Regions from separate parts of the Myxacorys sp. genome, predicted to be linked through region 1. Evidence: predicted binding sites of a transcription regulator. Region 1 holds the regulator's gene; each other region holds the start of a gene.
The links. The regulator NtcA, encoded in region 1, controls nitrogen genes in cyanobacteria. The targets are predictions, from matches to a motif close to TTTGTANNNNNNNNTACAAA.

Region 2: the regulator NtcA is predicted to act here: its motif matches at 5,071-5,090, upstream of pirA (arginine synthesis PII-interacting regulator PirA).
Region 3: the regulator NtcA is predicted to act here: its motif matches at 2,524-2,543, upstream of urtA (urea ABC transporter substrate-binding protein).
Region 4: the regulator NtcA is predicted to act here: its motif matches at 4,025-4,044, upstream of nirB (nitrite reductase large subunit NirB).

Annotation. Positions count from the first base shown of each region.
Region 1 is NZ_JCACCM010000149.1:122,249-130,297, reverse strand. Features, by position in the region: gene AC5I6P_RS20805 (pre-16S rRNA-processing nuclease YqgF) at 269-724, opposite strand; gene AC5I6P_RS20800 (DUF3084 domain-containing protein) at 742-2,139, opposite strand; gene ntcA (global nitrogen regulator NtcA) at 2,262-2,933, opposite strand; gene AC5I6P_RS20790 (hypothetical protein) at 3,375-3,806, opposite strand; gene AC5I6P_RS20785 (pentapeptide repeat-containing protein) at 4,482-5,216, shown strand; gene AC5I6P_RS20780 (helix-turn-helix domain-containing protein) at 5,422-6,327, shown strand; gene AC5I6P_RS20775 (SDR family NAD(P)-dependent oxidoreductase) at 6,398-7,390, shown strand; gene AC5I6P_RS20770 (DUF6883 domain-containing protein) at 7,696-8,028, shown strand; gene AC5I6P_RS20765 (DUF4926 domain-containing protein) at 8,047-8,049, shown strand, end outside.
Region 2 is NZ_JCACCM010000161.1:619-8,667, reverse strand. Features, by position in the region: gene AC5I6P_RS21865 (hypothetical protein) at 1-814, shown strand, start outside; gene AC5I6P_RS21860 (hypothetical protein) at 866-1,261, opposite strand; gene AC5I6P_RS21855 (hypothetical protein) at 1,248-1,991, opposite strand; gene AC5I6P_RS21850 (hypothetical protein) at 2,420-2,911, shown strand; gene AC5I6P_RS21845 (inositol monophosphatase family protein) at 3,422-4,237, shown strand; gene AC5I6P_RS21840 (SAM hydrolase/SAM-dependent halogenase family protein) at 4,224-5,000, opposite strand; gene pirA (arginine synthesis PII-interacting regulator PirA) at 5,146-5,307, shown strand; gene AC5I6P_RS21830 (LURP-one-related family protein) at 5,530-6,114, shown strand; gene AC5I6P_RS21825 (surface-adhesin E family protein) at 6,187-6,636, opposite strand; gene AC5I6P_RS21820 (hypothetical protein) at 6,708-7,454, opposite strand; gene AC5I6P_RS21815 (CAAD domain-containing protein) at 7,860-8,049, opposite strand, start outside.
Region 3 is NZ_JCACCM010000087.1:124,495-132,543, forward strand. Features, by position in the region: gene urtB (urea ABC transporter permease subunit UrtB) at 1-874, opposite strand, end outside; gene urtA (urea ABC transporter substrate-binding protein) at 924-2,243, opposite strand; gene ureG (urease accessory protein UreG) at 2,551-3,174, opposite strand; gene moeB (molybdopterin-synthase adenylyltransferase MoeB) at 3,279-4,457, opposite strand; gene AC5I6P_RS09875 (M67 family metallopeptidase) at 4,485-4,964, opposite strand; gene AC5I6P_RS09880 (phosphoadenylyl-sulfate reductase) at 5,279-6,028, shown strand; gene rpmF (50S ribosomal protein L32) at 6,102-6,272, shown strand; gene AC5I6P_RS09890 (sulfite oxidase-like oxidoreductase) at 6,350-6,946, shown strand; gene AC5I6P_RS09895 (hybrid sensor histidine kinase/response regulator) at 7,022-8,049, opposite strand, start outside.
Region 4 is NZ_JCACCM010000088.1:21,888-29,936, forward strand. Features, by position in the region: gene AC5I6P_RS10445 (hypothetical protein) at 235-366, shown strand; gene nirD (nitrite reductase small subunit NirD) at 956-1,315, opposite strand; gene nirB (nitrite reductase large subunit NirB) at 1,402-3,963, opposite strand; gene AC5I6P_RS10460 (DEAD/DEAH box helicase) at 4,233-5,711, opposite strand; gene AC5I6P_RS10465 (Uma2 family endonuclease) at 5,712-6,422, opposite strand; gene AC5I6P_RS10470 (PAS domain-containing protein) at 6,828-7,853, shown strand; gene AC5I6P_RS10475 (sensor histidine kinase) at 7,961-8,049, shown strand, end outside.

The DNA of each region.
Region 1 (8,049 bases):
ACGAAGCAATCAGCCCCATAGCGTCTTCCCCAAACCTATTGAGAATGAAACGATTCGAAAGAGCATCGATGCTCTTTCGTTCAAGAGAACTAATCAAGAGAACTAATAATGTCTGAAACCCTAGGATCGCGCATCACTAGAACTGACGCGATCGCCCTCCAAGTCCCCAACTTTGAGGGATTTCTATCTCTTGCTCCCCCAATTTAGAGAGTTGAGGCAACATTCCGACCAATTGCATCAGTCCTGTTGAAGTGGATGACGCTCAGAGCTAATCCGTCAACCGTTGTAAATAGCGCTCAATTAATAGAATCGCCACAATATCATCAATGCTGCGGGGTGGCGTCCGCATTCCTTCCGGGACAAGCCGGGTTAGACCCGTCGGTGGATACATCTGCCAGTAGCGATCGCGCGCCTCCAGAGAACTATGCCGCTCATCGACCATGACCACCCGCAACGGCTCCCCCAATTCATCTCCTAATTTCCGCTTCCACGCTTTGGAAGAGGTTTGATCCCCCATCACCAAGAGCGAAATCGGAAACCGTTGACGCAGCGATTTGATCGTGGCGATCGCACCTTCTGCCGTGACGACCTCGTGATAATACAGCCGCCGATCAACGCCCATCACCGCCAACCCGCACTTCTGCCGCCCCGGATCAAACCCCAAAATCACAGGTTGATCCAGCCCCGTCTGTTCTCCCTTCTCCATCGCTTTCCAACTGTCCATGACTACACTGTCCATGACTACGACGTTTTCAGTACCACTTGACCGTTTTGAATCACCACTAATCCTATTTTGAGCGGTCCTACTGTGTACGTTACATCGGATGCCACTGCCCGGAGTTCTACCGGAGTCTGAAATTGGCGCAGTTGCTCTATAAAGCCTGATAACGACTCTAGGTTTTCAATCTGAACGCTATCGTTGATTACGCCTGCCCGTTTCGCGCGGAAATTGGAGAAGGCGAGCAGTTGCTCGATGCTTTGCTGGAACTGATCAGGCGTCAGCTTTGAGGGTTCAATGGACTTAGACGCCACCACATCCCCCTCTAAAAACACGACCCGATTTGGAACAGCACTGGCAAAGACAGAAACAGGTCGCCGTTCGCCCCGGACATAGTTAGCGTCCGCCGCGATCCTCACCACGTAGTCTTGACCATCATTAATCGTTTTAATCAGACGCTCCACATCGGCGGTCTTAATCAGAACGATCTGCTCTTCCGTCGTGGAACCAGGTTGAATCAACTGCCACGCCGCTCGATTTGCTTCTTTTAGCAAGCGATCGACGGCGGCTTTGGCAGCAGCCGGATCAACTACGCGCAGCACGCCCGCCGATAGCACCTGGTTCCGCAGAATTGCCAAATATCCGCCGCGAATCAGTTGGGCTTCTTGCTCAGACTGCTGAACCGCTTCGGCTAAGAGCGCTTGTTGAGATGCCAGTTGTCGAAGTTGAATTTCGCGCTGGGCAATCACGCGATCGCGCTCAGCAATTTCGCGATCGCGCCTCTGAAGCTCGCTCGTCCGCTCCGCAATTTGGCTATCGCGCTCGGCAATTTGCGCTTTGACGGCATCGCGTTGAGCAATCAGAGTTTTTTGCTCGCCCTGCAACTGGTTAATCTCCGATCGCAGCGTTTCAGCCTGCGCAGAGACGGCATTGAGTTGACCGCGAATCACATCCCGCTGCGCCTCAGCCGTTCTGAGCTGCTCGTTGGTCTGTCTCTGCTTTTCAAGGGACTGCTTCAGAGATTCATTAATGCGATTGAGTTGCCCTTCCGCTTGTGTCCGCTGGGCGCGGGTGCGCTCAAGTTCATCCTCGACCTTACTCTTCTGTTGATTGGTAATTTTTAGATCATCTGAGTTTTGCCGTAAGGCTCGATTTTGCTCCCGGACTTTCTTTTGCAAGTCGTTGAAATCGAGCAGCATGTCACGAAACTGGCGGCTACTCGCAAACAAGATGCCAAACGTCGAGGCGGAAATTAACGTTCCGGTCAAGATGGTCACGACTGTTGCCGTGCGCTTAGGCCGCAGATTAAACAAGCTAAGCCGCGCCTTTCCAACTTTGGTGCCGATGCGATCGCCAACGGTTGCGATCAGCCCGCCCAAAATCAAAACTGCAAAAATCAGAATTAGCCCTATGTCGGACATTGATGCTCCAAAACGCTCGGCTTAGTTCACTCGACAAGCAGGACTCCGCATCTATTATGCCTGCGGAACGGATATGTCTGCTGCGAAGAAAATGTGTGATTTGGAGCGAGGGCAGAGAAAGTTTAAGTAAACTGCTGGCTTAACGTGACCGGATTGTGAACGGTGATCTTTTTCTTGTGAATCGAGATCATGTTATCTTGCCGCAAATCTCCTAATAAGCGGGTGACGGTCACGCGAGTGGAGCCGATCGCTTCTGCGATCGCTTGATGCGACAGTTTGAGATCAATCGTGATCCCTTCTTGAGACGGTACACCAAAATCGCGGCAGAGAATCAACAAAAAGCTGACCAACCGCGATCCCATATCTCGGTGTGCCAACGTTTCGATCATCATCTCGGTTTGTAGAATGCGAGATGACAGTCCTTTCAGCAGCATCATTGAGAGGTCTGGGTTGTCTTTCAGGGCTTTCTCGACCTGCTCGATGGGCACTGATAGCAACTCTGCTGGAGTGAACGCCACGGCATGATAGAAGCGATCGGCGCGTTGACCCGTAATCAGGGACAGCACCCCAAACACGCTGTTCTCTCTCAGCAGGGCCACTGTGATTTCCTCGCCTGCCTCGTACACGCGCGAGAGCTTGACGGCTCCTTTCTGCAAGAAGTAAACTCGCTCCGCCGGATCACCCGGAAAGAAAATAGTTTTGCCACGCTCAAATGTTTCTACAACGGGGGGGTATGCCCCTCCACCGATTTGGCGAAATAACGATGCAAGCGGTCTCTCTTTGGTCACTATCATTTCTTCCCTTTATCGTCACTCAGACGTTCTTTTAGCAACTATTAGACTCACAGGTGAGCAAAATTTTCTATTAAAACCCCTTTAGAAAATTGTTCTATTGAGGCGAAGCATTGTAAGCGAAGTCTTTGTAGACAATTGATGACTTTAGAACACTTAAACTGACTGCAAACGCAGGTTTTGTGCCTCGTTATACATTTCTGCTTATATTTTAAGAATTTTAGAAAATCTCTGTTATTTCCTCAACAAAAGATTGACTCGTATTGAACGCTGTTTGAGGAGATTAGTCAATCATTTTGACCGCATGCTAGCGCAAAGCGGACTGGAGAGAGGGAGTCCTGATCTGCACCTGGCAGTGAAGAGGTAGATTTCGGTTTGGATAAGTTCCAGAAGTATGTGCGATCGCACGTTGAAGCGATGCGATCGCACATACTTCCACTCTAATCATTCAACGGCTGCTTTTGCACTAGCTCCATTTTTCGCAGCAGGCAGCTTGGTCTTCATCTCACTGACACTGGTCGGAACGGTAGGAACGTTGCGTGATGAAGTTCTCTGCCCCTTCGCTCGTTGCTTTCCTCCTGCCATCCGATATTCTCGGCTGTCTTCGCCATAGCGAGCAACCACATTCGTCATCAACCGCTTGGACAGGTCCTGTAAAGATTGCTCCATCAGTTCAACTTCTCGTTGAGCATCGTCTACTTGCGACAGCAGGATGTTGTAGGTAGCAAGTTTCTGACGCATTTGATCAATCAGGTCGGCATAAGCTTGCACAGTCACTCCGTTACCAAAGTCAAGAAAGCGATCGATGGACTGCAACGATTCCATTTGCCGCTCTGAGTTTGACAAGGTAGATGAGTTTCGTTTGGGTCGAGACATCTCTTTTTTCTGAGTAAAGAATGCTCTCACCGTAACGACGGACAAACTCACTGTTCACCGTGAATGTAAGGAAATTTTAGCGATCGTTGGTAGTGCAAAGGCAGGGTCAACCGTGAATTCCCAAAGTATTTTTCAGCCCCACGGGACGTTTGGGGCAAAAGTCGCGAGGTTTGAGCCAAACGGAGCTTGATCCATAGATGACCTCCAGGGGTTTAACAAAAAGGTCGCGACTTAATCAATCAACCTAGCTCCGTTGATAGATTAGCTCCAGAGGTTTGAGAAAAAGGTCGCGACAATCATGATGGATCTAGCTCCGTTGATAGATAACCTCCAGAGGTTTAACAAAAAGGTCGCGACCTTATCTATAAATGAAAAGCGGTTTGAGAAAAGGTAAGGCGTCTCTTTTGGTTTTTTGGGTGGGAGCGATCGTAGTTCCATCTCTGCATTAGTCCAATCACTTCAATAAGAATCTGAGTTTGCAAGAAACGGACTTTTCTTAGGAGAAAACACTCAGCATTAGCTCCTGCATCTCCAGTCGAAGGATATTATGCAGAAGTGGTGTCGGGATAAGTACCTCAAAATAGGGTCTTAGGCAGAAATTTTCAGTCTAAATAGTAGTTAGCTTGTTTATGTCATAGGTGGTGAGGGTAGTTTAGAGATATCTGTTGATGTTGAATGTTTTCAATTCTTCAACTGGTATGTGAGAAACAAGGCATGGACACAAAGAGGCTATTGGAACTATACGGTTCTGGAGAACGCGATTTTCACGGTATCGCTATAGATAAGGCAGATTTGAGTGGGCAGATTTTAAAGAAAGCAATTCTTGATCGAGCTAAGCTATATTTTGCTGATATGGCGGGTGTGAATTTAAGAGCTGCAAGTCTCAAAGTGGCTAGTCTGAATTATGCAAATTTAAGCAATGCCAATTTGCGAGGAGCAAATCTACAAGGGGCAGATTTGAGAAGAGCGAATTTAAGTGGAGCTAACTTCAAGGGAGCCGACTTGCGAAGAACATATTTAGGACAAGCTAATTTGAGAGGAGCAAATCTAGAAAACGCAAATTTGAGTGAAGCTGATATTTGGGATGTTGACCTCACTGGTGCAAACCTGTTTGAAACAAAACTGAAGAAAGTCCATTTCAGAAATGCTTGTCTTTTCCAAGGCGCTAACGTTGAAAAAGCAAGGTTGGGAGAAGCTTGGGGGCTTTCAGAGGCGGAGAAGCAGGATTTAATTGCACGAGGAGCTATCATCGAGTCTTTAAAGGTGACAATACTTTCGGATGCCGAAATTATCAAGATGTGGCTCAGTGAACAACGTATAGATGCGATTAGAGAATATCGACGCTCACACAATGTAGGCTTGCACGAAGCATTTGATACTTTACAGAAGCTTGCAACAAATCATCAATAAAGTAGAGTGTGCTGGTGTGGCGACACAAGCTAACAATCTCAATGCACTGGAACAATGTCAATTGATCGGTAAGTTGCAAAGGTTATCTGTGTCCGGTGATTGCGAACGTTAGGCAGCTTCTCGTTCTATGTAGGGACAGTAATCAGAAGGTTGCCTGTAGAGTGACTTCAGTCCAAAATATACTTAAAATCACTTCTTACTGCCAATGTCAGACAGCCGGATTCATCTCGTTAACAGTCAAACTGGAGATGTCTTTCCGGCTGCTCCTGATGGAAGTGTGTTATTTTCCAGCGTGAATGCAGGTTGGCAGGGAATCACGGTTGAATTTCACCGAATTTCATCATTTGAACTACCCGAACACTATATCGATGGACATCGTTTGGCGGTCAACATTGGTCAACCTGTTCACTACGAATGGAAAGAGGGCAGGCATTGGCGACAAACGACTTTGAATCCAGGTGATTTTTGCTTACAGACACACGGCGATATCAACTTTCCTCGATGGTGGGGAAACTTTGAATTTTTGGCGATCGCCCTTGACTCTCAATTTGTTCGCCAAGCGTTTCAAGATACGGGTGCCTCAGAAAACATTGGTTTTCTAACCCGTCGAGGTGAAGCTGATACAACAATTGCTGATTTTACTCATCGCTTTAAAGCAGAATTAGCTTCTGGAAGCTACTGTGGCACGCTTTACGGTGAATCGCTTGCGGTCGCCTTTGCCCTTCATCTGATTGAGCATCACAGCAGCTGCCCTCAAAAACTGCGTAAAGCTTCTGGAAAGCTTTCGTCACAGCAGCTAAAGCAGATTATTGAATACGTTCATGAACATCTAAGCGAGGAGTTGAGTCTCGTTGACTTAGCCAAACAAATGAACCTGAGCGCATTTCACTTTGCGCGTCTGTTCAAAAATTCGTTGGGACTTTCCCCACATCAATATCTATTGCAAAACCGAGTCGAGCGTGCCAAGAAGCTGATTGCGATTGCGGGTAAACCCGATTTAACCGATATTGGGTTGCAGGTAGGCTTCTACGACCAAGCGCATTTTACCAAAGCCTTTAAGCGAGTCGTCGGCATTCCACCTAAAAGCTTCCTCAAGCAGGTCGCAAGCTAAGCAAGATTTTACAATTTTTCGACACGGCTGTTTCGATAAGCTGTTCTCAGAGTTTAGGAGAAGCGAACTAATGAAGAAGCTAAATCGTTCACGTCGTGGATTAATCAAAGGTGCTGCCTTGGCTGCAACTGGAATGACACTAGGAGCAGGACTATCCCCTTTACGAACCCAACAAGCAACAGCACAGGCTCCCGCTCAGCCTGATGCACAGCCTCAGCCCTCCAGCACACTTCCTTTGTCTGGAAAGGTCGCATTCGTTACTGGAGCGGCACGAGGGATTGGACGGGCAATTTCAGAAGTTTTCGCAATGAATGGTGCCGATGTTGCCATGTTGGATATTGCCGAGCCTTCTCGTTTGAACTCTTCACAGGGTTATCGTGTTGCCAACAGAGATGAGTTCAATGCAGCCGTTGCTTCTGTCAAGCAATACGGCACAAAGGTTCTGCTAATTCAGGTGGATGTTCGCGATCTAGCAGCAATGCAATCTGCGGCAGAACGCACGAACCGCGAATTGGGTGGCATTGATATTGTCGTTGCCAATGCAGGTTATGTGGCATGGCACAGCTTTGAGGATGGCACCCCTCAACTCTGGCACGATGTATTCGATGTCAATGTTCACGGGGTTTTCAATACAGCAAAAGCTGCCATTCCGTTTCTCAAGCAGCGGGGTGGTGGACGCATCATCAATATGGCATCTGTGGGGGGCAGGGCTGGATTTGCTGGAAACGGTGCTTATACATCGACGAAGTGGGCTGTGATTGGGATGACTAAGCAAGCCGCTCAAGAGTTGGGGCAATACAACATCACAGTGAACGCGATCGCGCCAGGTGCAGTCAACACGGCAATGTATCGTAGCGAGGGACAGATGCGATCAATGGGTGTTTCCACTCCAGCGCAACAGGACGCGCTAATTAATCCAGTGAGTCCACTGGGCAATGCTGGAGCGATTGAGCCAGAGGATATTGCCCAAACAGCACTTTTCCTGGCAAGCAATGCAGCAAAAACAATTTCAGGAACGACGATCGATAATGCACTGGGCTTCAATGCGAGCTATACAGCGTGAGCCTCGTTTCTTGGATGTCGAGTATATTTAGTAGCTACTGCCTAACAATTGCGTTGCAGCGGCGGACGAAAGATTTTGGTCTAAATCTAAATATAGAAGCTACTACCTCCGCTGAACGCAGCCGTTATGCCGCAAGTTCTTGGTAGGGTGAGCAGCAAAAGCATACTTGTGAGCGTTCAATGCTCCTGTAGCTGGCGTTCAAGTTCATCGCAAATTGCTAGGTCTATCAGAACAGTCTTTGAAGTTCCTTGGTCTTAATTAAGGTGGGTTCAAACGAAGAATAATCCGTAGCATGAAGGCTTTGTATGCCGATTCCGAATGCAGAGAATGCAGTTGTTGACATTCGTAAACTACGCGACTACTGCCTTAATCTGGAACACGATGACGGCAAGCACAAAGCTCGGCTATTCTTCTCGATTCTTGGGATGACGGCTGATAATGCTGAGGAATTACGTCAAATTCTCCTTGAGGTCGCCAAAGTTCAGGAAGCCCAGTTGGGAAAACGGGATAAGTTTGGACAACGGTACACCCTAGACTTCATAATCGAATGGCAAAATAGAAGCGCAACCCTTCGGAGTGGCTGGATCATTGAGCATGGCTCAGAGTTTCCAAAATTAACGACCTGTTATCCTCTGTAATCAACAGAGGTAATAAGCATG
Region 2 (8,049 bases), on a different contig from region 1:
ACCGATCGTGTCGCGATCGTCACGTTTTCCATTGGTCAAACAGCTTAAAGGTGAAGTCGTCGTTCTCGCTCAAACGGCGCTAGTTTCTTTGGGACTGTTTTTAGCGGCTCATGCCTTGTTGCTGAGGCTATTTTTTCCAACTCGATACACGACTCATACGTGGCGCATTGTTTTAGCGATCGCATCGGGCATTGTGCTGACCGTCTTGCTAGATGCAATGCTGCTCGCGTGTGCAGAACTCGCGAGGTCTGGTCGCTGGAAATCGGTGGTCTGGAAACTCACGTTGACGATCGCTGTTGGGGCAGTCTTCTTTCTGTTTCCGACGGTGACGCGAAATTTTCCAGCGACGAACTATCGTGTGTCAGGCGAGGCGGCACTCTACGAGTTTCTACAGCAACAGCCTCAAGATAGCCTGATTGCAACGCTCTCGGATGAGGCAAACAATATTCCAACGTTTGCTCAACGACCTGTTTTGGTTGGGAAAGAATATGCGCTTCCGTTTCATCTCGGCTACTATCGCCAAATTCGTCAGCGCAGCATTGAGTTAATTCAGGCTCAGTACAGCCAAAACTTAGCCTCCGTGCAGCAAGTGATCCGCAAGTATGGCGTTGATTTTTGGTTGCTCGATCGCGCGGCGTTTATGCCTCAGTATTTGACGGACAAGACATGGCTTCAAAGTTTTCAGCCAGCTTTTGATCAGGCGTTAACAAGTTTGCAGCAAGGAAAAGTCCCTGCATTGACAACGCGAATCAAGGACTGCTCAGCATTTGAAAGTGAAAGTGTGATTGTGCTGCAAGCGGACTGCATCTCCTAACGTCATTTTGATCGAAGCAGTACGGACTGTTAAAGAGGCGGATTTTGTCCTCTAGTTTCGCTCCGCTTGCTTAGCAACTCGGCGACCGACCTCTATTTCTTGCTGCAACTGTTCTGCTTCGGCTTCTAAGTCAGCAACAGATTCTTCAAGACTCTCCGCGATCGCGTTGATGTCTTGTCCTAATTGCCGCGCCTGAGTCAACACTTGATCAAACTGTTTAGCCGTTGTGTCAATCTCAGCAAACACTTCGCGGTACTCTTCGGGAGGGTTGTCGAGCCAAGCTTGAAACTCAGAGTCAGAGGGTTTGAGAACGGTTAGCGCCTTTTCCCAAGAAGCTGTGTAGCGCATATCTAGCGATCGCAGGGCTGCACATTTCGCCTTGAGTTGTTGAGTTGTTTCTACCTCAGCCAACTCAAACACTTGAGTTTTCAGTTCATGAAGTTTCATGGTTGCGGCTCTCATGACTGTTCTGTTTAAGAAATTGCTGAACCTCTTCTAGTTTGGCAAGCAGCAATTGGTTTTCGTGCTGAAGACGCTGATTGTCTTGGGCTAGGTTCGTGAGTTGCCGTTGACATTCTGCAAGAGCCGCTCTTGCTTCGTCGAGTTTCTGTTTATTTCGTTTGGCATGAGAGACTTGTCCTCCCAAACGCTGATTATTTCGACCGAGTGCTTCTCTTTTCTTTTTCTCGCTCTCGTACTGTTTTCTTAGTGATTCAAGCTCTTGGAGCAATTCCGCATAAGCTTTAGTGTTTTCAGCTTCGGCTCTGAGGGCTTCATTTTCAGTCTTTAGCCCAGTGATGCGATTTTGTAGCTTCGCAAGTTCTTGATCTTTGCCGAGTAGTTTTTGCTGCAAAACGCGAAGGAGTTGTAGAAAACGAGACTGCTTTTGCTCTAGGTCTTGGTAAGCTTCCTCTTGCTGGTCTGTCTTTTCCCGTAGGAGTCCGACCCGGCGCTGCAACACTTGCGCCGTACATTGATATTTGATTACGGCAATGACTTTGCTTCTCTCTTCTTCATCTAGTAGCAGCACTTCACGCAGATGCCGCAATTCGTCGTAATTTGTACAGTTATGCCGTAAGTCCTGAGTCGGCACAGGCTGTGAATCACCAATGAGATCAAAGTTTTTAAGCCGCACTTGTTCGTGCCAGTAGTCAAAAAGTTCTTTGGAATCTTTCATGTTTGATCCGCACTATGCTGATTAAGCTGCTTTGGGTAGTCTAGCGATCGCAGAGGTTTAATCTATTACATCAATAGCAACTCTAAGCATTCCTGACAAAAGCTAGAGAAATCAAGGCGTGTATTAGCAGTTCTGATTCGATGCACTGCCATTTCACCAGCAACTCTCTCGAAGATTGGTTACCTCAAGTTTGTTGAGGAGAGCAAGGAAACGATTGTCGTTTGTTGAGACAGGTTTTTCCTGCTTAGCTCGGACTTTGCTTCAGAGCAGGCTGCCATGCAAAGAATCGAATGCAAGATTCATTTTATACCTGCTCTTCTCTACCGTTGGACTCGAAAGTGGCCGTAATGTTCCTGCCCTTTGCCCGCCGGGAATTCTACACTAACCCCCTCAACGCATCTCATAATCCATGATTAAAAGATTTACCCATGCCTTACACAGACATCAACACCACGCTGAGCGACTCTGATCGTCAAGCCATTAAGCAAGCGATCGCACTGATTCAACAAAAGATGCCCTTCCTCATTACCCTCAGTGCTGACGATCGCCAACGTCTCTACAAAATGGGCGACAAACGCCTTGCCTTTGTGCAAAACAGTCTCTCAGCGGCTCAAAGCAATCCCAACATTCTTCCGGCTAGTTTTGACCTGCAAGGGTTTTCCAACGACTATCAACTCGCCACTGACCTCAGCGAACTCCTCATGCTGCTCACTCAACTGACTGAGCAAGTCGATGATACTCTTCTAGCGGTCGGCAGCGAAGCGATGAGCAGCAGCTTAACGGTCTATGACTACATCAAGACAGCCGCCAAGAAAACCCCCGGTTTGAAAACTATTTCAGAACAACTCGGCAACTTATTCAAAGCCTTTCGGAGTAAGCCTGCCAAATCTGCGCCTGCACCTGCTCTCTCGTCAAACTAGCGCGGCTATGGATTAAGGTTCAGCAATGATGCTTAGACATTCAGCGTTGAACCTCAGACATTCGCGCTTGAAGCTCAGACATTCAACGCTGAAGCTCAGACATTCGACGCTGAAGTTCAAACCTTCACGCTTGAACCTCAGACATTCAACGTTGAACCTTAGACATTCACGCTTGAAGCTTAAACATTCAACGCTGAAGCTTAAACATTCAACGCTGAAGCTCAAACCTTCACGCTTGAAGCCCAGACATTCACGCTTGAAGTTCAAACCTTCGCGCTTGAACCTTCAACCTTTGTCATTAAAGGTTTACCTTCCTCAACTAGCCCACAGAAATTCACGCTCGAAAGCTGAATCTCGACCAACCTAGCGTAATCCTTCACACTCAATCCTCCACAAACCGACGAGGCTCGATACACTATGATTACTGATGTCAGAACCTCAAGCCGCTATTCCTGATCACGAGCGTTGCAGAGGTTCATCATCGCTTACCCCCCATCTTCCATCCCCTTCATGCCCGATTTTTGGACGACTGTTAAATCCTTCGCCGAATCCACCACTCAGCGTGTCGGCGCTCAGCTCCTTCAAGACTTTGGACACGCGATCGCATCCGAAAAGGACGACGGTAGCTTAGTCACCCAATCCGACCAGTGGGCAGATGCAGAATTACGGAATGCGATCGCACAAGCCTTTCCCGATCATGGCGTCTTGAGTGAAGAAGTCGAACACATTTTCCCCGACACCGAATGGTGCTGGATCATCGATCCCATAGACGGCACCACCAACTTTGCCCGCGGCTTACCCCTTTGGGGAATTTCCTTGGGCTTGCTCTATCGCGGCACGCCCGTCTTTGGCTACGTTTACCTGCCGCCGCTCCAACAAGCGTTTCATGGTTTCTGGCAAGGCAAGTCAGACTTAGAGATGCCGTCGGGTGCATTTCTCAACAACACGCCGATTCAAGCAAGCCGAGCCACCCTATCTAACAACGAATTCTTTAACATCTGCGCTCGCAGCGTCAGCATTCTCAAGAATCCGTTTCCTGCCAAAATTCGCATTCTGGGTGTTGCCACCTACAATCTGCTCTCTGTAGGGGCAGGCGTCACGCTCGGCAGCGTCGAAGCCACTCCAAAGATTTGGGACATTGCCGCCGTGTGGGTGATTGTGCAAGCGGCGGGGGCAGTTTGGTACTCTTTAGAATCAGAGCCAACCTTTCCGCTGACGGTCGGCAAAGACTACACCCAGCGATCGTATCCCACACTGGTCGTTAGCTATGCTGACCTCATTCCCGCCTTCGAACCATTGGTCAAATCCGTCGCTAAGCGAACCTAACTCTGACTGGACTACCTACGACTAGACCTAACTGAGCTTGAGCATGACCCCGATTCACGGCGATCTCAACCCAGCCGTGACTGCCAACTAGTCCAATCATCTCTCCCGGAGCCGCATCTGCGTAAGTTTGCTGACCGGGATACCGCTTGAGATTACACTCAACCGACCAGTTGCGATCGCGAACGTGCTGTCCTTCAATCGTTGTAATCAGATTGCCAAAGTGATCGATCGCTTGCACCACGCCTTGCACTCCCATTGGTGTCGAAACCACCTCTGGAATTGGAAGCTGGACTAGAGTATCGATCGCGATCGCATCTCCCAATTCTTCGATCGCCACTCCGCTTGCTAAATGAGCGCCCACCGGAGCAAAAATATCCCGCCCATGAAATGTGTTGCTTGGAGTGGAAGTGCGCCAATAGTTAGAATTCGTCAACTCCACAGCCGCGATCGCGCTTGTCTGACTCAACACCCCGCTAAACAAACCATTGTCCGCCCCAACTAAAAATCCAGACTCACACTGAATCGCGATGGATCGCCGCGAACTGCCCACCCCAGGATCAACCACCGCTACATGCACTGTCCCCGACGGAAAGTAAGGATAGGCGCTCATCAACTGAAATCGTGCCATAGCAATATCTTGAGGCGGGATCTGATGAGTCAGATCGATCACATGAAGTGCCGGGTTGATGCCCGCGATCGTGCCCTTCATAACCCCCACATAACTATCGCTTAATCCAAAGTCGGTCAAAAGAGTAAGAATCATATATAGCTTCGTTCTTAGCCGTTTCAATCAGATTTTATTTCCGAAGTAAAAATAAGGTTAACTGTAAACTTTGGTAGCTTAAACTACCGTTTGATCCTAAAATGCTAGTATTGAATTAAGAGCATGCACACCTTTACCTTTAGGAATGTTTACAATGAACAGAAATCGTTTTAATTCTACAGAAGTTGCGAATATCCATCGCGAAAATCTTCAAAAAAATCTTCAGCGCCGTATGGAAGCTGCAAGAGCTAGAGGGGACGAGAACTTGCTAAAAATGCTTGAAGCTGAGGCGAAGTACCTACGATAACTAACTTGTTTTCAAAGTTATGTTGTCCGTCTCACACGAATAGCATCCTGCTTTTGTTCACAATCTTACAAACGGACGCGGTTTTTAGTACCTGCGTCTTTTTTATTGCCTGTTTGATGAATCCTGTTTAGGAACTTGAACCGATCATCTACCCTATCTTCTGCTGTTCCCAGATCTCCTACCTTGGGAATTACTGAATGCAGATCTTTACTCCACAACAGTATGCAGTATCCCTTGGAACTCACATTCAAATTTTGGGCATTAGCCCCCCAGATTTCAGTAAAAGATGCTCAAGGCAACGTTGTTTTATACGTTCGCCAAAAACTGTTCAAACTGAAAGAAGCCATTCACGTTTTTTCAGACAGCCAGCGTAGCACTCTTGTCTATGAGATCAAAGCCGATCGCATTATTGACTTCTCCGCCTGCTACCACTTCTCAGATGCCAACGGCAAAACCTTGGGTGCGGTCAAACGGCAAGGAATGCGATCGCTCTGGCGAACTCACTATGATGTTTTAGACGGCGGAACCGTCGCTTTTACCATTCAAGAAGAAAATCCTTGGGTCAAAGTAGTAGATACCCTGTTTGCAGAGGTTCCTGTGATTGGAATGTTTACTGGGTATTTCTTTAACCCAACCTATTTAGTGAATCGCCCGGATGGCAGAACCGTGATGCGGCTTTCTAAAAAGCCCACGTTCTTATCAAGAGTGTTCTCCATTCAGCAGGTCGATCAACTGGGCCATGATGAAGAACCTCAAGTTTTGCTCAGCTTGTTGATGATGCTTCTGTTAGAGCGCAATCGTGGTTAAGCAGAAGAAGAATGGGGAAGATGAAGTGTTCATCTTCCCCATTCTTCTAAAAAGGTTGAGTTTTAAACAGGCTTACTGAGGTTGAGCTGGCTTAGCTTGAGCAGCGTTCGTTTCTGGGCTACAGACATAATTTACTACTGTAAATGCGCTGCTTCCCCGTTTAGGCTGGCTGAGCATGCCACTATCCCCATAATCAAACTTTTGGATCAACTGCCGATTTTTGGTGTAGGCATTCACCTTTCGCAGCCGCTGCGTCTTACTCGTACAATCGACTGACCAACGCATAACCGCTCCGTAAATGGGCTGCTCTACCGTCGTGTCTAACAGCGCATTGTTAGGCCCTGGAAACTCTCGATACTCCCAGTACCAAACATACGGATCGTTACGCTGAATCGAACTGACATCGACAAAGAACTTATCGTTAACAGAATTCTCAGTAATTTTAGTCCACTCTACGGCTAGCGCAGAAGGACTGTAGGCTAGAAATGCGCCTGCGACCAGAAATTTCAAGAACGGATTCATAGATCAATCTCTCAGGCAAAAATATAGTCAGTGTGGAAAGGCAACAGAATCTAAACGCAGTCACGGCGGGTTTAGCGTTTCACAGGATCAGTCTTGGCAGGGGTAGGATTTGTGGCTCGGTTGGGCTTACTAGCTGCCTCCAAGTTCCGAATTGCTTGAGATGCAAAGGTATCTTGGGGACGCTCATCTAAGGCTCGTTTGAAGTAGAGCATGGCAGTCTGCATGTCCTTCTTCTGGGTGGCAGCATAGCCCGCTTGCATGTAGCGATCGTAGAACGTTGTCTGCTTTCCTGGTGTAACCTTCGGCGCTTGGGCAGGAGTTGTGGGCGCGGCTGGACTGGTTGGCTTGGCAGGAGTTTCTGGGCTGCGAACAGCCGCGATCGGCCCTATGGACTGGTAAGCACTACTCACCTTCTTGACATAGGGCGACGCTTCAGGGCTATTGTATCGATTAGAATTACCCGTCAACCACCACGCTGCTAAGCGCTGAACTGCCAGCAATTCATTATTGCGGCTCGCCTTGTATTCCTGCTTCAGCACATCGCGGACAACGCATGTCACTAATGATCGCGCCGTTGCAGGACTATTTTGAAACTGGAGCGGCGTCACTTCTCGTCCTGTGCATAGCCTTGACCACCGACCGATGTTAGCGGGTTCAACCTGCCAATCACTATATAAATTGGGAGTTGGTTTATCTGGCTTTGAGGCTTGGCGAAGGGCTTCTACCGCTCGTCCTACCTGCACTTCTGTAACTTGTGCTTGAGCAGGCAGTGCCATCATCACACTGATCCCAATAGCTCCTAGAACTCTCAGTCGCATAACTCGCCCTAACAATGAATACTAAATTATTATGACTACAGACTCGATTTATGATTCTGCTGTGCCTGACCGTGATAAAGCGTTACTTTTCCTGGTAGAGAAATAAAAAATTGGTAGATATCTATTCACTGAATATGAAGGAAGTTGGGTCAAAGGTCAAGCGAGGAGAGGACGACGAGGAGAGACAATGAAGGGCGGCATAGAGGGATAGGAGATTTTCTATTTAGATTAAATCGTGGTTCTTATTCGCCTAGCTAAAGTGTTTGAAGGCGATCGCGAAGTTTAGAGGATTGCTCACCCAAATTTTGTATCGCAAATGCGTCGTTGCGCAACGAAGAAAGGGACGCTTTTTGCGTCCCTTTCAGCACTTCATATCACAGAGGTGAAGATATTAGAGGTGAAAGACTACTCGTTACCAACAACTTGGTTCTTAAGTTTGTCGAACTCTTGACCCAGTTCTTGACGATTAGAAGCTTTCAGGAGATAGCGATAAACAAACCAGGCGGTGTATCCTAACCCAATCAGTTCAAAGGTAGGTTGCAGAAGGGGAACATCGTTAATTGCACTCAGGAGGGCTAAGGTTAGCTTCACGGAA
Region 3 (8,049 bases), on a different contig from region 1:
GTCCTGTATTCGGTCCAACTGATCCGAGCAAACTCACCGCACAGCCTGCCAGTCCTGCCAATCCAGACCCCAAGGCAAACGTCAGCGCATCGACTTTCTTAGTGGGAATGCCAAGACAAGCACTCATAGTGCGATTCTGCGTCACAGCGCGAATTCGTAAACCCCACGGCGTGTTGTTTAAAAACCAATACACTCCGACGACACACGCGATCGTCAGCACAATAATAAAAATGCGAGCGTAGGAAAACTGCGTTCCCGCGATGGGAAATCCCCCTCTTAACCATTTCGGCGCGGTTACGTCCACATTGCGGGCGTCAAACCACAGTTTTGTAAAAGCAGGTTTGTAGAGTGTGCCGAGAACGTTACCCGTCGCGATCGCAGCGGCTGCCGATAGCGGAATCATGATCGCTAGAAACCAACCGCGTGCCCGCTCAAAATCAGTGCGACGGGCGACGATCCACATCGCTCCAAAGAACAGCAGGCAAAATAGAGCCACGATCGTCACAAGTTGCCAACTGACGCTGCGGACAAGCTGCTGCAAAATCAAGCTGACGCCCCAAGTGGCCAGCAACGTTTCGAGCGGTCGCCCATAGAGATAGCGAATGACGCCTCGCTCTAAAACCAAGCCAAAGATCGCCGTTACGATAAACGCGGCGATCAGCGCAATAAAAATGTAGATGCCAAACAGAGGTGTTCCTTTCAGCGCATTCTGCACCATGTAGGTGGTATATGCGCCCAGCATCATCAACTCACCGTGTGCCATATTGATCACACCCATGAGTCCGAATACGATCGCAAGACCCAACGCGGCAAGTAACAGCACTGATCCGAGGCTGATGCCGCTAAAAATTCCGTCTAGTAGTCCTGATAGCATAAGGCTTTCCTAAAGATGGATAAGGGACGCTGAAAGGCGTCCCTTCTTCTTACGTCGTCTTGTACTTACCGCCTTTAGCTGGATCAGACCAGTCGCACGCAAATCCTTTCGTATCGGTTACAAACTGATTCCACGGCACGGGCTTCACCGCTTCCTTGGTTTCGTAGACAATCTTAAACAGCGAGTCCTCACCCACTTCGCCAATGCGAACGAACTTAGACAAGTGATGGTTTGAATTCATCGTGATCTTGCCTTGTGGCGCATCGAAGGTCTGACCGTAAGCGGCGGTTTTCACCTTTTCTAGATCCTCATACGTTCCCGCCTTCTCAACCGATTGCTTCCACAGATACACCATGATGTAAGCGGCTTCCATCGGATCGTTAACCACGCGATCGCTGCCATACTTCGCCTTGAATGCCTCCACAAACTTCGTACTAGCAGGCGAATTGACCGTTTGAAAATAGTTCCACGCGGCGTAGTGCCCTTGGAGATAATCCACCCCGATCGCTTTGACTTCTTCTTCGGCAATACTGACCGACATCGACGGATATTTATCAGGGCCTAAACCAGATGCTTGCAGTTCTTTAAAGAACGCAACGTTGCTATCACCGTTCAAGCTGTTGTAGATCACGCCGCCATTCGGCAACGCCTGCTTGATCTTTTGAATCACCGATTTGACTTCTGTGCTGCCGAGCGGAACGTAGTCTTCGCCAACCGTCTTACCACCTTTTGCCGCTAACTGCGCTTTGATAATGGTGTTGGCGGTGCGAGGGAAGACATAATCTGAGCCGACTAGGAAGAATTCTTTGCCTTTGTTCTCTAGCAGCCAATCGACCGAAGGCTCGATCTGTTGGTTCGGCGCTGCACCCGTGTAGAAGACATTTTTCGAGCATTCTTGCCCTTCATACTGCACCGGATACCATAGCAGGCTGTTCTTTGACTCAAACACAGGCAAGACGGCTTTGCGGCTTGCCGATGTCCAGCAACCAAACACCGTTGCCACTTTGTCTTGATCGATCAGTTTTTTCGCCTTCTCAGCGAAGGTGGGCCAGTCGGAGTTGCCATCTTCGATAATCGCTTCGATTTGCTTACCGAGAACGCCTCCCGCTTGGTTGATTTCTTCGATCGCCAGGTTCTCGGCATCAACGACGCTCTTTTCGCTAATCGCCATCGTGCCGCTCAGCGAGTGTAAAATTCCCACCTTAACGGTGTTGCCCGACGCTGATGTGGAGGCAGCGGTCGAAGCAGCAGGCGACGCTCCAGGACTAGCCGTTGTGGAAGGATCGCTCCCACAGGCTTTGAGAAGAATGCTCCCAGCGGCAGTGGAGCCTAGAATCATAAATTCACGCCGACCGAACGATTTTGTCATATCTAGTGTTGCTCTCCACGGGAATAGTGCGCTTAACTCAATCCGACTCTTCAAGCTATCTATTCGTCATCACGGCTGAGCGGTTCTTTCGGGAGGGTGCGCCGCGCTCGATTGCGAATCAAGCAATCCGAGGCAGAGAACACTTGCTTTGTAGGGCGAATGATCGCTTCAACTGGGCAAATTAGACCCGCGTTCTAGTCCTCTTCAGACGTGTTTTGATCAATAGCTAAAGCAGACTCAGTGATAACTCTGAGATATTAGGGCTTCGCTTCGCCGGGAAAATGTATTGAAAATTACAAACTACTGTTTAGCCGATGCTCTCTGGTTCTAAAATCAGTCCTGAGTGGGTTTCTAAGAAATGAATTATTGTATTAAGCCCGTCCCCAGTTTTGAGGTTTGTAAAGACAAACGGTTTGCTGCCTCGCATTTTTTGGGCGTCACGCTGCATCACAGACAAATCTGCCCCAACATAGGGCGCGAGATCGATTTTATTAATCACGAGCAAATCGGATTTTGTGATTCCTGGCCCACCTTTGCGCGGAATCTTGTCGCCTCCTGCAACATCGATCACATAAATATTGAGATCTACAAGTTCTGGGCTAAAGGTTGCGGCCAAGTTATCCCCTCCGCTTTCAACCAGAATTAAGTTGAGGGTTTGAAACCGCCCTTCGAGGTCATCGATCGCCGCTAAATTCATTGAAGCGTCTTCTCGGATCGCGGTGTGGGGACAGCCGCCTGTCTCAACGCCAATGATGCGATCGCGCTCTAATGCCTGCGATCGCACGAGATACTGTGCGTCTTCTTGGGTGTAAATATCGTTTGTCACCACCGCAATGCTATAGCGCGATCGCATCGCTTTGCACAACGCATCCACTAAAGCGGTTTTTCCTGAACCAACTGGACCTGCGACTCCGACTCGAAACGCATTCATACCCTGCCCCAACTAAAAAAATTCGTAATTCACAATTGAGACCTTACCTCAATTCTGAATTACGAATCGTGAATCACAAAGTAGTTTTAGGATTTGGGCTAAGTTTAGTATTCGGGTACAGAAGGATCAACATCGCGACTCCAAGCCGTAATGCCGCCCGTTACGTTTGTGCCTTCAATTCCGGCTTCTTTAAGAATCGCCAACGCTTTCGCCGATCGCCCGCCCATTTTGCAGTGAGCGATTAGCTTATGGCCGTTGAGCAATTCTTTGACTTTTTCAACGCCTGATCCGTTTTCAATATCAGGGAGTGGAACCAAGACAGAACCTGGAATTTTAGCAATCTCGACTTCGTTTGGATTGCGGACATCGAGCAGCACATATTCACTGCCGATCGCGCCACTATCAATTAGCTGTTTCAACTCAGTTGCAGACATTTCTTGCACGTTTTTACGCTCCTGTTCTTCAGCCGCTTTCGCTTGAGGAATGCCACAGAACTCCTCATAATCGATCAACTTTTCGATCACCGGACGCTCTGGATTGGGACGCAATTTTAGCTCTCGGAATTTCATCTCCAGCGCATTGTAGAGCAACAGTCGCCCGCTGAGAGTGTTTCCAGCTCCCAAAATAATTTTAATCGCCTCGGTCGCTTGAATCGTGCCGATAATGCCGCACAGCACACCCAAAACGCCCCCTTCTGCACAAGAAGGAACCAGTCCGGGTGGCGGGGGTTCTGGGTACAAATCGCGATAGTTGGGTCCGCCCTCGTAGTTGAAGACCGTTGCCTGTCCTTCAAATCGGAAAATAGAACCGTACACGTTGGGTTTGCCCAGCATGACACAGGCATCATTGACTAGATATCGAGTGGGAAAGTTATCCGTTCCATCAATCACAATATCGTAGGGTTCAGCAATCTCTAAAGCGTTGTCAGATCTAAAACTCGTTTCGTAGAGATCGACTTGACAGTGAGGATTGATTTCTAGAATTCGGTTTTTAGCAGACTCGATCTTAGGTTTACCGACCCAAGACGTTCCATGAATGATTTGACGTTGCAGATTAGAGCTATCAACAATATCAAAATCGACAATTCCGAGCCGCCCGATCCCCGCTGCTGCTAGATAGACCAACAGTGGAGAACCGAGTCCTCCGGTTCCGACACACAAGATACTGGCAGCTTTGAGCCGTTTTTGACCCTCAACGCCAACTTCCGGCAAAATCAAATGGCGCGAATAGCGCGCAATATCGTCTTGAGTTAACTGGATATCATCCAGATTGGGATTTAGCATGGTGCGTTTGCTGAGATGAACAGAGTGCTAGGGACTGTCTTGGAGAATCAACACGTCCTCTTCGTGAAAAACCTGTTGATCGTTGAGGCTCCAGCTACGGACATCGCCTGCTTTGCCTTGGGGTACAGAGACGATCAGATATGAATAGTGCTGCCAAGCAGCGGCGCGATCGTACTCCGAGGGTTCAGCCAGACAATCAGGATGAGAGTGATAAATACCGATGATATCTAAACCAAGAGTCCGTCCGTATTTCATTGCCACCAGCATTGCTTCGGGTGGAATCAAATAACGGCGCTTCTTCGTCAGGTCAGACTGGGCTTCCTCTCTCCAAATGTTGTTCGTCGCTCGAACTTCCATGACGGTTTTCCCAGTGGGGTCACTCGTGCCCAACAGCAAACCACAGCACTCTTCGGGATAGGTGCGGTTGGCATGAGCTTGAATGCTCGCCAAATGCTGAGAGTCGAGGCTGAGAACCACGGCAGGATGATCTTTGGATAAGACAGACACCTATTGTAAGACAGGATCGAACCGTCCGCGTTAACCGTCTATATATAGGATAGGAATATAGGAATATAGGATAGGAATATAGGAATATAGGATAGGAATATAGGACTCTGAACGCCTTTTCTAGCTCAGCTCAAAACAGGCATGTCAAAACAAGCCATGAAACTGTCGCGAAACGTGTTACCTATCCTTCTGAACTATCACAGAATTGCTATCACAGGATTGTCGTAGGCGTCGCTCCGCCAAGGCAGATAGACCCCAAGGCAGATAGAATAGAGAATGCAATTCAGCCGATCCTCTTTGGGAGAGAACACATTATGGTACAAGTTACCGCACAACCTACAAGCGGACTTGATATTCCTAGCCTCGATGCGGAACTTGAAAGCCAAAGTCCGCAAAAAATTCTCGAATGTGCCTTGAGTCAGTTTGATAACATTGCCATCTCTTTTAGTGGAGCGGAAGATGTTGTCTTGATCGACATGGCTCACAAAATCAGAAAAGACATTAAAGTCTTCAGCCTTGACACTGGACGCTTGCACGCAGAAACCTATCAGTTTATCGATCGCGTCAGAAAGCATTACGGCATTGCGATCGACATTATGACTCCCGATGCGGCTCGACTCGAAGCCATGGTTAATGCCAAAGGACTCTTTAGCTTCTACGAAGACGGGCATCAAGAATGCTGCGGCATTCGTAAAGTCGCTCCCCTGCGGCGCAAGCTTTCAACCCTAGATGCCTGGATTACTGGACAGCGCAAAGATCAGAGTCCATCGACGCGTGCGAGCGTTCCAGTTGTACAAGTCGATACAGCGTTTTCCAGTGATGATCACAACTTAATCAAATTCAACCCCCTCTCCAGTTGGTCATCAGCAGATGTCTGGATGTATATCCGCTCGTATGACGTACCTTACAACCCTCTCCACGAGCGCGGATTCATCAGCATTGGCTGCGAACCCTGTACCCGCGCTGTTCTTCCCAATCAGCACGAACGAGAAGGACGCTGGTGGTGGGAAGAGGCGACCAAGAAAGAATGCGGTCTGCACGCGGTTAACCCATCTGAAGCTTAATGCACAGATCGCTCAGCAGGAAATAATGCCGTAGAATAGGAAGGTTGTCTACATTACGATCGCAGGCGAAGTCATGGCAGTTCCTAAGAAGAAAACATCAAAATCAAAGCGAGATAAGCGTAAAGCCACCTGGAAGCACAAAGCTACTCTTCAGGCTCAGCGGGCGCTCTCCCTTGGGAAATCCATCCTAACAGGACGGGCACAGGGTTTTGTCTACCCAGCCAATGAGGAAGAGGAAGAATAGTGCCACTCTATCAAAGTGGGGATTCGTTCAGAACTTGAATCTGTTACTTAATTTAAGTGCTGTTGTAGGACAAAGGCATGGCGGGAAAGTTTTTTACAAAGCCAGGATCGGAGTACGGCGATCGTGTCCCCAAAGGTCAACATTTGACCAATGGCTTCCCAGTGCTGACCTATGGCGGAACTCCCCACGTTGACCGAGACACCTGGCAGTTTAGAGTCTGGGGCTTGGCAAAGGAAACTACCTTTAGCTGGGCAGAGTTGATGGCAATGCCTCAGACTGATTTTACGGCTGATTTTCACTGTGTTACCACTTGGTCAAAGCTAGACGTGCAGTGGACAGGTGTGAAAGTCGTTGATTTTATGAAGCACGTCGAGGTTGATCCCGCCGCTGTTCACATCATGGAACACTGCTACGGGGACTACACCACCAATATTTCAATGGACGATTTTTTGCGTGAGGAGAATTTCTTTGCTCACACAGTGTTTGGTGAACCGCTTCCGCCAGATCACGGAGGGCCGCTTCGGCTCGTTGTTCCTCATCTCTACGCTTGGAAAAGCGCCAAGTGGATTAACGGCTTAGAGTTTCTGTCTAAAGAAGAGCTAGGCTTTTGGGAGCGAAATGGCTATCACCATCGCGGAGATCCCTGGAAAGAAGAACGGTATAGCGGTCGGTAATCATGCAGAAAGGTCGAGGTGATGACACCCCGACCTTTTTTGTAGATAGCCTTTTTGTAAACAGAAGTTACGTGGTTAGTGAATGGGCAGGAGAACTGTAAAAGTACTTCCCTCACCGGCACCAGAGCGGACGCTGATCGTGCCGTTGTGAGCTTGAGCAATTCGGCGCGACAGATGCAGTCCAAGACCGCTTCCCGATCGCTTGTGTTTACCTGAATTAAAGCTCTCAAACAGTGTGCTTTGTTCTTCTAAGGGAATGCCAGGACCCGTATCGATTACTTCAAGCTTAACGGCTGCCGTTGAAGACATATGGGTTTTAGATAAGCGTACCGTTACCGAACCTTGATCTGTAAATTTGATGGCGTTTCCGATCAGGTTGGTCAGAACGCGCCGCAATTCGATGCGATCGCCCTTAATCGAATAGTCTTCGCTAGGATTACCCGATTCAAATAGGAGTTCTAGCTGTTTGTCGATCGCCAGCGGCGACAATTCCTCAATCACCTCTTGGGTTAGATCTAACAAGTTAACAGGTGAGAAAGTAAGAGTTTTGCGTCCTGCTTCGTAGCGATAGACCTCAAGCAGCATGTTCACCATGGTCAGCAAGTTTTGATTGCTGCGAACCATGATCGAGATTGCTTCTTGCACATCATTGGATAGCTCTCCCATCACGCCTTGTGCCAGCAGATCTAACATGCGATCGGCAGCAACAAGCGGGGTGCGTAAATCGTGGGTGAGGCGAGAGACAAAATCTTCTCGCTGACGGGCAATCTGATCCCGCTCATCGACGCTATGTTTTAGGCGCAGCAAGGCCCGGACTCGCGCCAAAAGCTCATCAAAGTGAACAGGCTTACGGATGAAATCATCTGCTCCCGTATCTAGACCCTGCGCCACGCTTGGCTGATCGTAAGCCGTCGTGAGCAGAATCGGCATAAACGGTAGCTTGATGTTGTCGCGAATTCGACGAGTCACCTCATAGCCATCCATGCCAGGCATCATGACATCGAGCAGTACCAAATCAGGCGGAGCCTGATCGATTTTATCTAGTGCTTCTCTGCCGCTTTCTGCAAGTTCGACTTCGTAGCCTTCATCTTGGAGAATCGCTT
Region 4 (8,049 bases), on a different contig from region 1:
TGGATTGCAGACAGGCTCTCAAACTTTCTGAGGTGTCTACGGTTTAGCCGATATCTGGAAAAGTCTAGAGCCAAGTTGACACGCCAGAACCATTGCTGCTTCTGAGCTTCGGCATTTGGATAAAGTCGAGCTTAGCTGTTCGTAAATTACAATCTGATGATGCGCCCTGAGCTTGATTCATCTGGAATTGAGTAAACTAGAAGCATGAAATTCTAGAAATAAGGATTTTATGATATGGCATTTGCAGAAGTACTTCCTGCGGCGCGGCAGTTCTCCGCAGTAGAAAAGCTTAAACTAATTCGGATTCTAGTTGAGGCCTTGGAGACGACTGAAGACATTGCGCCATTGGAACCCTTCAAAACCTAGACTTACCCACTCCCTATAATTGCTTTGGGGCAGGTGCAGTGTTGATGGACGCCTTCAAGTAAGTCGGATGCGGATCAGTAATGATATATGCGACTCCAATATTTAACCACTAGTCCAGCCCAAAACGAGTTTGACAGTCTGCCAAGACTTCCGTTATTGCTGCATCGAGAAGATCAGAGAGTTGAAGCAATTGGGCTAGTAGTATAGCGGAGCTGCGGTTAATGTTTTACCCTACGAACTCAGTCTTCAGTTGAGTGGAACTTGGGACGCTTAGCGCAAAGCGCAACTCCGAAGGAACCGTCCGAATCGGAGAATTTCCACTAATTGAATTACTCTTTGCATGGGTGAAACGTCCAAACACACCGTTAATCTTGGGTCAGACAAACTTCTTTCTTGAATTTGATGTTTGCTTTTACCGTTCCAAAATGGAGTTTGAAGTTAAACTGAAATCATCGTAGTCAGCCAGCTAACCAGTCGATGAAGCGGCGATTCTGGTCTAAAAAGATGAAAAGAGCAGATATCCTGAAATACCTGCTCTTCTGCACCTAGCTCTAATCTCTAATCTTTAGGGTCTATTTCTACACGAAAGTTAGAGTTGAGTACTCCCAACTTGAACCTGCTGATCCACAACACGAACTGAAAACGTAGGCACACGAACTTCGGCGTTATCTAAACACTCTCCAGTAGCCAGATTAAAGTTTTGCTTATAAACCGGAGAAGCTACTTTAGGAATGCCATTGCGATCGCCCACAATTCCCCGTGACAAAACATAGGCGCTGCTGAACGGGTCGTAGTTCGCGATCGCATAAAGGTCTTCCTCTCCGACCCGAAAAATTGCGACTTGCTGGTCATTCACCAAAGCACAAACGCCTGTATTCGGCAGAATGTCATTCAAGGCACAAACAGTAATCCAACGCGTTGCAGTCGATTGATTGGTGATGGCTTGCATAATTTAGGAGAGATAACGTGTTTAAGAGAACGGTTCTAAAACAGGACACATCGCTTGAGATGCGCGACGATAGGTAGGGCCAAAGTTTAGGACTGACCAATCGTTAAGAGTTGCCGCTCATGCTCATAGGCGGGGCGCAACTGACCCCGTTCTTCTACCCGAATCACATTTGGATCGCGCTGATCTGAATTCACAAAGTGACGGAAGCGCTGTAGCTTTGTTGAATCGTTAATCGTGGCTTTCCATTCGCAATCGTAAGTCGCGACTTGATGCGCCATTTCCGCCTCAAGTTCTGCACAAATGCCCAACGAATCTTCAATGATGACTTGCTGCAAATACTCCATACCGCCCTCTAACTTGTTAAACCAAGTCGCAGTTCGTTCGAGACGATTCGCGGTGCGGATGTAGAACATGAGGAATCGATCGATATAGCGAATCAGGGTTTCCTTGTCTAAATCTGCTGCTAGTAGTTGGGCGTGTTGGGGCTTCATGCCGCCATTGCCGCAGATGTAAAGATTCCATCCTTTTTCGGTAGCAATGATGCCAAAATCTTTGCTTTGAGCTTCTGCACATTCACGAGTACAACCCGAAACCGCACTCTTGAGTTTATGCGGGGCGCGTAATCCTCGGTAACGTAACTCCAGCGCGATCGCGAGCGAGGTTGAATCCTGCACCCCAAAGCGACACCACGTACTGCCAACACACGATTTCACCGTTCGCAATGCTTTTCCGTAAGCGTGTCCCGACTCAAATCCTGCCTCGATCAACCGTGCCCAAATGTGGGGAAGCTGATCGACTCTTGCCCCAAACAAATCGATTCGCTGTCCGCCGGTAATTTTGGAGTACAAGTTGAATTCTTTGGCAACTTCGCCTAAGACGATCAGTTGATCGGGTGTAATTTCGCCGCCCGGAACACGAGGGACAACAGAATACGTGCCATCTCGCTGGATGTTAGCAAGAAAGGCATCGTTGGTATCTTGTAGCCCGACGTGAGGCGGATTCAGAATGCACTCGTTCCACACCGACGCTAAAATAGACGCTGCCGCAGGCTTACAAATCTCGCATCCTTTCCCTTGACCGTAGCGTTGCAGCAATTGATCGAAGGTATAAATCTGTTGCGATTCCTCTAGCGATGAGACAGATGATCGAACCAAGTGATATAACTCTTGGCGTGAGTAAGCAAAGTGTTGGCAGAGATGATTTTTAACTTCGATTCCGGCTTGCTTTAACTCTGCCTTAAACAAATCTGTGACTAACGGAACGCATCCACCGCATCCTGTTCCTGCTTTTGTGCATTGCTTAACGCTGGCTAAATCGGTTAACCCATTGTCGCGAATGGCATTACAAATATCGCTTTTGCTCACGTTGTTACAGGAGCAAATCTGTGCCGTATCGGGAAAATTCTCGACTCGCAGCAAGGCATTCTCACCTCCTGAACGGGGTGGCAAGAGCAGATCTTCTGGGTGTGGTGGTAGGGTCGTTTTGTTGTGCATCAGTTGTAGCAAACTGCCATACGCAGATGCATCACCAACCAGAATTCCACCCAGTAGCGTAGTTGCAGTTTCGTCTACAACCAGTTTTTTGTAGGTGCCTTGAATGGCATCGCTAATGGTCAGTTCTCTAGCGCCAGGCGTTTTGGCAAAGGCATCTCCAAAACTCGCAACGTCTACGCCTAATAGCTTGAGCTTGGTAGAAATATCGGCTCCATCAAAGCTGCTGTCCACTCCACAGATGTTGTCTGCCGCGACTCCTGCCATGACGTAGCCTGGATTGACTAAGCCATAAATCCGGTTCTGGTGAAGCGCACATTCTCCGATCGCATAAATATCTGGATCAGAGGTTTGACAGGATTCGTTAATCACGATACCACCGCGGTCGCCAATCATCAAATTACAGTCTCGCGCTAAGTCATCGCGAGGACGAATGCCCGCCGAAAATACAATCATATCGGTTTGCAATTCTGTGTCGTCAGCAAACGTCATCTTATGCACTCGACCGTTTTCACTCACAATCTTGGTCGTTGTTTTTTGCGTATGGACGCTAACCCCAATCGCTTCAATTTCACGTTTAAGAATGAGTCCGCCCGCGTCATCGACTTGAACCGGCATGAGACGTGGCATGAATTCGACAACATGCGTTTCGAGCCCTAAATTCTTCAGGGCGTTGGCGCATTCGAGCCCCAGTAAGCCGCCGCCAATCACGACACCAACCCGACACGTTTTTGCGTAGGCAGCGATCGCTTCGAGATCACAAATGGTGCGATAGACAAACGTTCCCTCGGCGTCTTTGCCCTCAATTGGAGGGACAAAGGGGTATGAACCCGTCGCTAGCACCAATTTGTCATAGCTAATAGTGATGCCGTTAGCCGAAGTGACACACTTGTGATCGCGATCAATCTTAATCGCGCGATCGCCCACATACATCTGCACCCCATTGTCCTGATAAAACCCAGGCTCAACTAGAGTTAAATCAGCTTCCGTTTTTCCATTAAAAAACCCACTGAGATTAACACGATCGTAAGCAATTCGCGGCTCCTCGCAAAAGGTGATTAAATTCCAATTCTGCGTCGCTCCTTTGGCGATCATTCGGTCTAGGAACTTGTGACCCACCATGCCGTTTCCGATCACAACCAAATTTTGCTTAGCCATATGAGAACTCTTTCCGCTACATTGCTTTGCTTGCTCCAGCCTAGAAGCTCACACAATTAGATTTGTAGTATTCACTACATATTGCTCTCAGTAATGGCAAAGCTGCATGATCCCCATCCGATCTATGCATCAATCAGTTTCAGTTCGCGTTTTAACTTGTTTAAGGTTGCGTTTAACGTTTTAAGTTTGAGTACGATTACAAGCGATATTCAACCCAACTCTGCGATCGCTGGTTAGGCTCCTTGCAAACAGGCTACAACGCCTATTCTCTACCAGTTATCATCCTCTTCGGCTTCGGCAGCACGAGGAACTGCTGGGGGAGGAATTGGATACGCCAGTCGCGGCGGCACTAACTCTAACTGCCGAGGAGATTTCTTCGCCGTATCGCCTCTACGCCGCCGCGAAACCCCTTCTTCATTAGTGTCTTCCGCCACCACTTCATACATCAGCGCTCGTTTGGCTGGGTCTTTGCCTTTACGTAAAATTCGTCCCAAACGCTGAATGTATTCGCGAGTTGAACCTGTACCCGATAATACGATCGCAACGCTGGCATCGGGCACGTCTACCCCTTCGTTTAAAACTCGTGAAGCAACCAGCGTTTTGTACTCGCCTTGCTTAAATTTTGTCAGAATCTCATGGCGCTCTTTCACCGGAGTTTGATGCGTGATCGCAGGAATGAGAAAGTCTTGAGAAATTCGATAAACAGTGGCGTTATCGTCAGTGAAGATCAGCGTGCGCTCCGGATAATGACGCCCTAATAATTCGCCTAAAACCCGCAGTTTGCCTTCCGTGCCAAACGCGATCGCTTTGGCTTCTCGGTGGGCTAACATCGCCTTTCGTCCCGCTTTCGACCTGGCACTTGCCGCTACAAATCGTTGCCAGCCTTGAGCGCTGCTGAGATACAGATTGGCTTCTTTTAAGAATGCGTTTCTGATGTGAATCAGTCGATCGTAGCGTTCACGTTCTTCAATCGATAGCGTTACTTTAATCTGTTCTACATCATGTTTTGCTAGCGCCGATCCAGATAACTCTTCTGCTGTTTTACGATAAACTTCTTCACCAATTAGAATTTTCAGATCTTCGTGTTTACCATCGGTTCGCTCTGGTGTTGCACTCAGTCCTAATCGATAAGGAGCGATCGCATACTCAGCAATGACCCGATTAAAGTCACTCGGCAAATGGTGACACTCATCAAACACGAGCAGTCCGTACTGATTGCCCAACGTTTCAGCATTAATCGCGGCACTATCGTAAGTCGCGACTAAAATAGGAGTGCGATCGCGCGATCCACCTCCCAACAATCCAATTTCTACATCGGGAAACGTGGTCACTAACTGCGCGTACCATTGATGCATCAAATCTAGCGTTGGAACCATAATTAGGGTGCTGCGCTTTGTGTCCTGCATCGCCAGTTGCGCCAGATACGTTTTTCCGGCAGCGGTTGGCAGCACCACTACGCCCGCTCGACCCGCATTCTTCCAAGCTTCCAAGGCTTCTTTTTGGTGAAGGTACGGCTCCATTGCCAAGGTGGAAACGAGATCAATTTCTTGAAATCCTTTCGCTTTGTCGGTTAACTCCGTCCCTTCTGCCCGTAATGCCAGCACCAACCGACGGTATTGATGAGCAGGGACGCGAAACTTTTCGATCCGATCGTCCCACGTTGCAAAATCCACCCAAATCTTGCCCTTGGGAGGTGGGTGGAGAATCAAAGTGCCGCGATCGTAGGTAATAGTTGGCGTTCGTGCCATCTAGTCCTCCGCATTTGGGTCGATACCTAAACCTCTTAAGCGTTCTGCAAGTCGTCCTGCTCTAGCTTCAGCTTGTTCAGCGCGCTGGCGTTCTTGTTCGGCACGTTCAAATCCAGTGGGAATGATTGCACCCGTACGATTGCACCATCGCAACCAGCGAGCGCGCTTTCCTTCAAACGTGCCATCCCACAGCGTTAAACCAATGCCAATTTCGTCAAACCAAGCATCAGATTTCTCCTGATACCGATTAGCACGCAGTTCAAATACAGTCAGGAGGTTTCCTCCAAGTTGCTCTAGTGGATCAAACACCGCATAATAAATGACACCCATTCGGGCATAGTTTGTTAGCTTACTGCCGAGTTCATTGCCTTCTTTGTTAGAAACAATCTCAATTGCGACATCGGGTGACTTACCAAACTCCCAGACAAAATAGGTGCGATTTTTCTTCTCACGCCAGTCTTGAGGAACCTCGACATCTAAGCTGAGAAATACATCGGGAACCAGGGGAGGCTGACGAACGGCATAAAACACACCGACGTTCGCGGCGACTAAGAACGATCGCGACTCAAAAACATCATTGCTGTAGAGCACTTCAGTCAGTAACCGCTGCTGCTTTTCGGAAATCAAATTATCCACGGGCGCAGCATCTTCGATCACCAGACGGCTGATATCTGGTGCGATGTTTGGGTCAGGAACGACACTTTGGGACATAAGTACGCTTGTTCCTTAAGCTCTATGTGTAATAGTAACGGCTATTGAGAACGAAAGGGTAGAAAAGCTAGATTTAGCTCGATTGTATTCAGTCAAGTTGATTTTTACTTATAGAAAAGTATCATTAAATCCGTTTTGAAAACAGGATGAGAAGCCAAGCCCAACAAGGCTTTTCTACTGTGTTGCTCGATTTTGTGTAGAACGCTTTTAACGCAATTTCACCGATCAGATTAACGCAATTTTGGGGAATACTGTGTCGCAGTTCTTCTTAGCACCTGTCTGAAGTTGGGTCAAAAGCTGTAGTTGTGGCAGAAGCCGTAGAGAAATTACCCATCTACTGCTTTATATAAAAACCTTTCAAAATATAACAATCTTTCAGGGGTTATTGCGTCTCAAGAAATCACCATGCTTAACCTCTTAAGAACCCTTCTAAGTTCAAGTCCCTTTATTCCCCATCGTCATTGTTACCTCTGGAAAACTGGACTGGTTTGGCTCAACCTTATCTCAGATGCTCTCATTGGGTTGTCCTACTACTGCATTCCTTTGCTTCTGGTTTACATCGTTCGCAAGCGAGGAGATTTGCCGTTTGACTGGTTATTTTTCCTGGTAGGCAGCTTTATTTTGGCATGCGGCACTGGGCACTTAATGGACATCTGGACCCTGTGGCATCCGACCTACTGGCTGTCAGGCACAATCAAAGCCTTGACAGCCACGGTTTCTGTAGCAACAGGAATCGCATTGGTTTCCTTAATTCCTAAAATATTAGCGCTGCCTAGCTCTGCCCAACTTGCAGAAGCAAATCAAAGACTTGAGCAACAAGCAACGGCGCGTCAGCAAGTTGAAATCGCGTTGCGTCAATCTCAACAAACCCTAGAATTAGTGATTGACACTTTTCCACAACGGGTGTTTTGGAAAGATCAAAATTTTCGTTACTTGGGCTGTAATCGGTTGTTTGCTCAAGATGCTGGGCTAGAGTCGCCAGAGCAAATTTTAGGGCGCGATGATTTTGACCTAAATTGGAAAGAACTGGCTCATCTCTATCGGGCTGACGATGAGTTTGTGCTGAGCCAGAGAGCCTCTAAAGTGAATTATGAAGAGCCACTGGTGTCACAAGATGGCACGGCGTGGGTGAGAACGACTAAAATACCGCTTCAAAATGATGCTGGAGACGTAATTGGGCTCTTCGGTTCGTATGAAGATATCAGCGATCGTAAGCAGGCAGAAATCGCGATTCAGCAAGCTAAAGAAGCTGCCGAAACAGCGCTTCAAAACTTTCGACAAGCTCAACATCACCTCATTCAATCTGAAAAGATGTCTAGCCTGGGCCAACTCGTGGCCGGTGTTGCCCATGAAATCAATAATCCTATAGTTTTATCTATGGAAATATTGTTCCAGCCGATCACTATGTTCAAGATTTATTTAGTCTTCTAGCCCTCTATCAACAGTACTATTCGCCCCCTATCGCTGAAATTCAACAGCGGCTAGACGAGATAGATATTGACTTTCTGAGCGAGGATTTGCCGAGACTCTTGGGTTCCATGCGGGCAGGAGCTGAGCGGATTCACCAAATTGTGTTGTCTTTACGCAATTTCTCGCGCCTAGACGAAACCGGAGTAAAAGCCGTCAA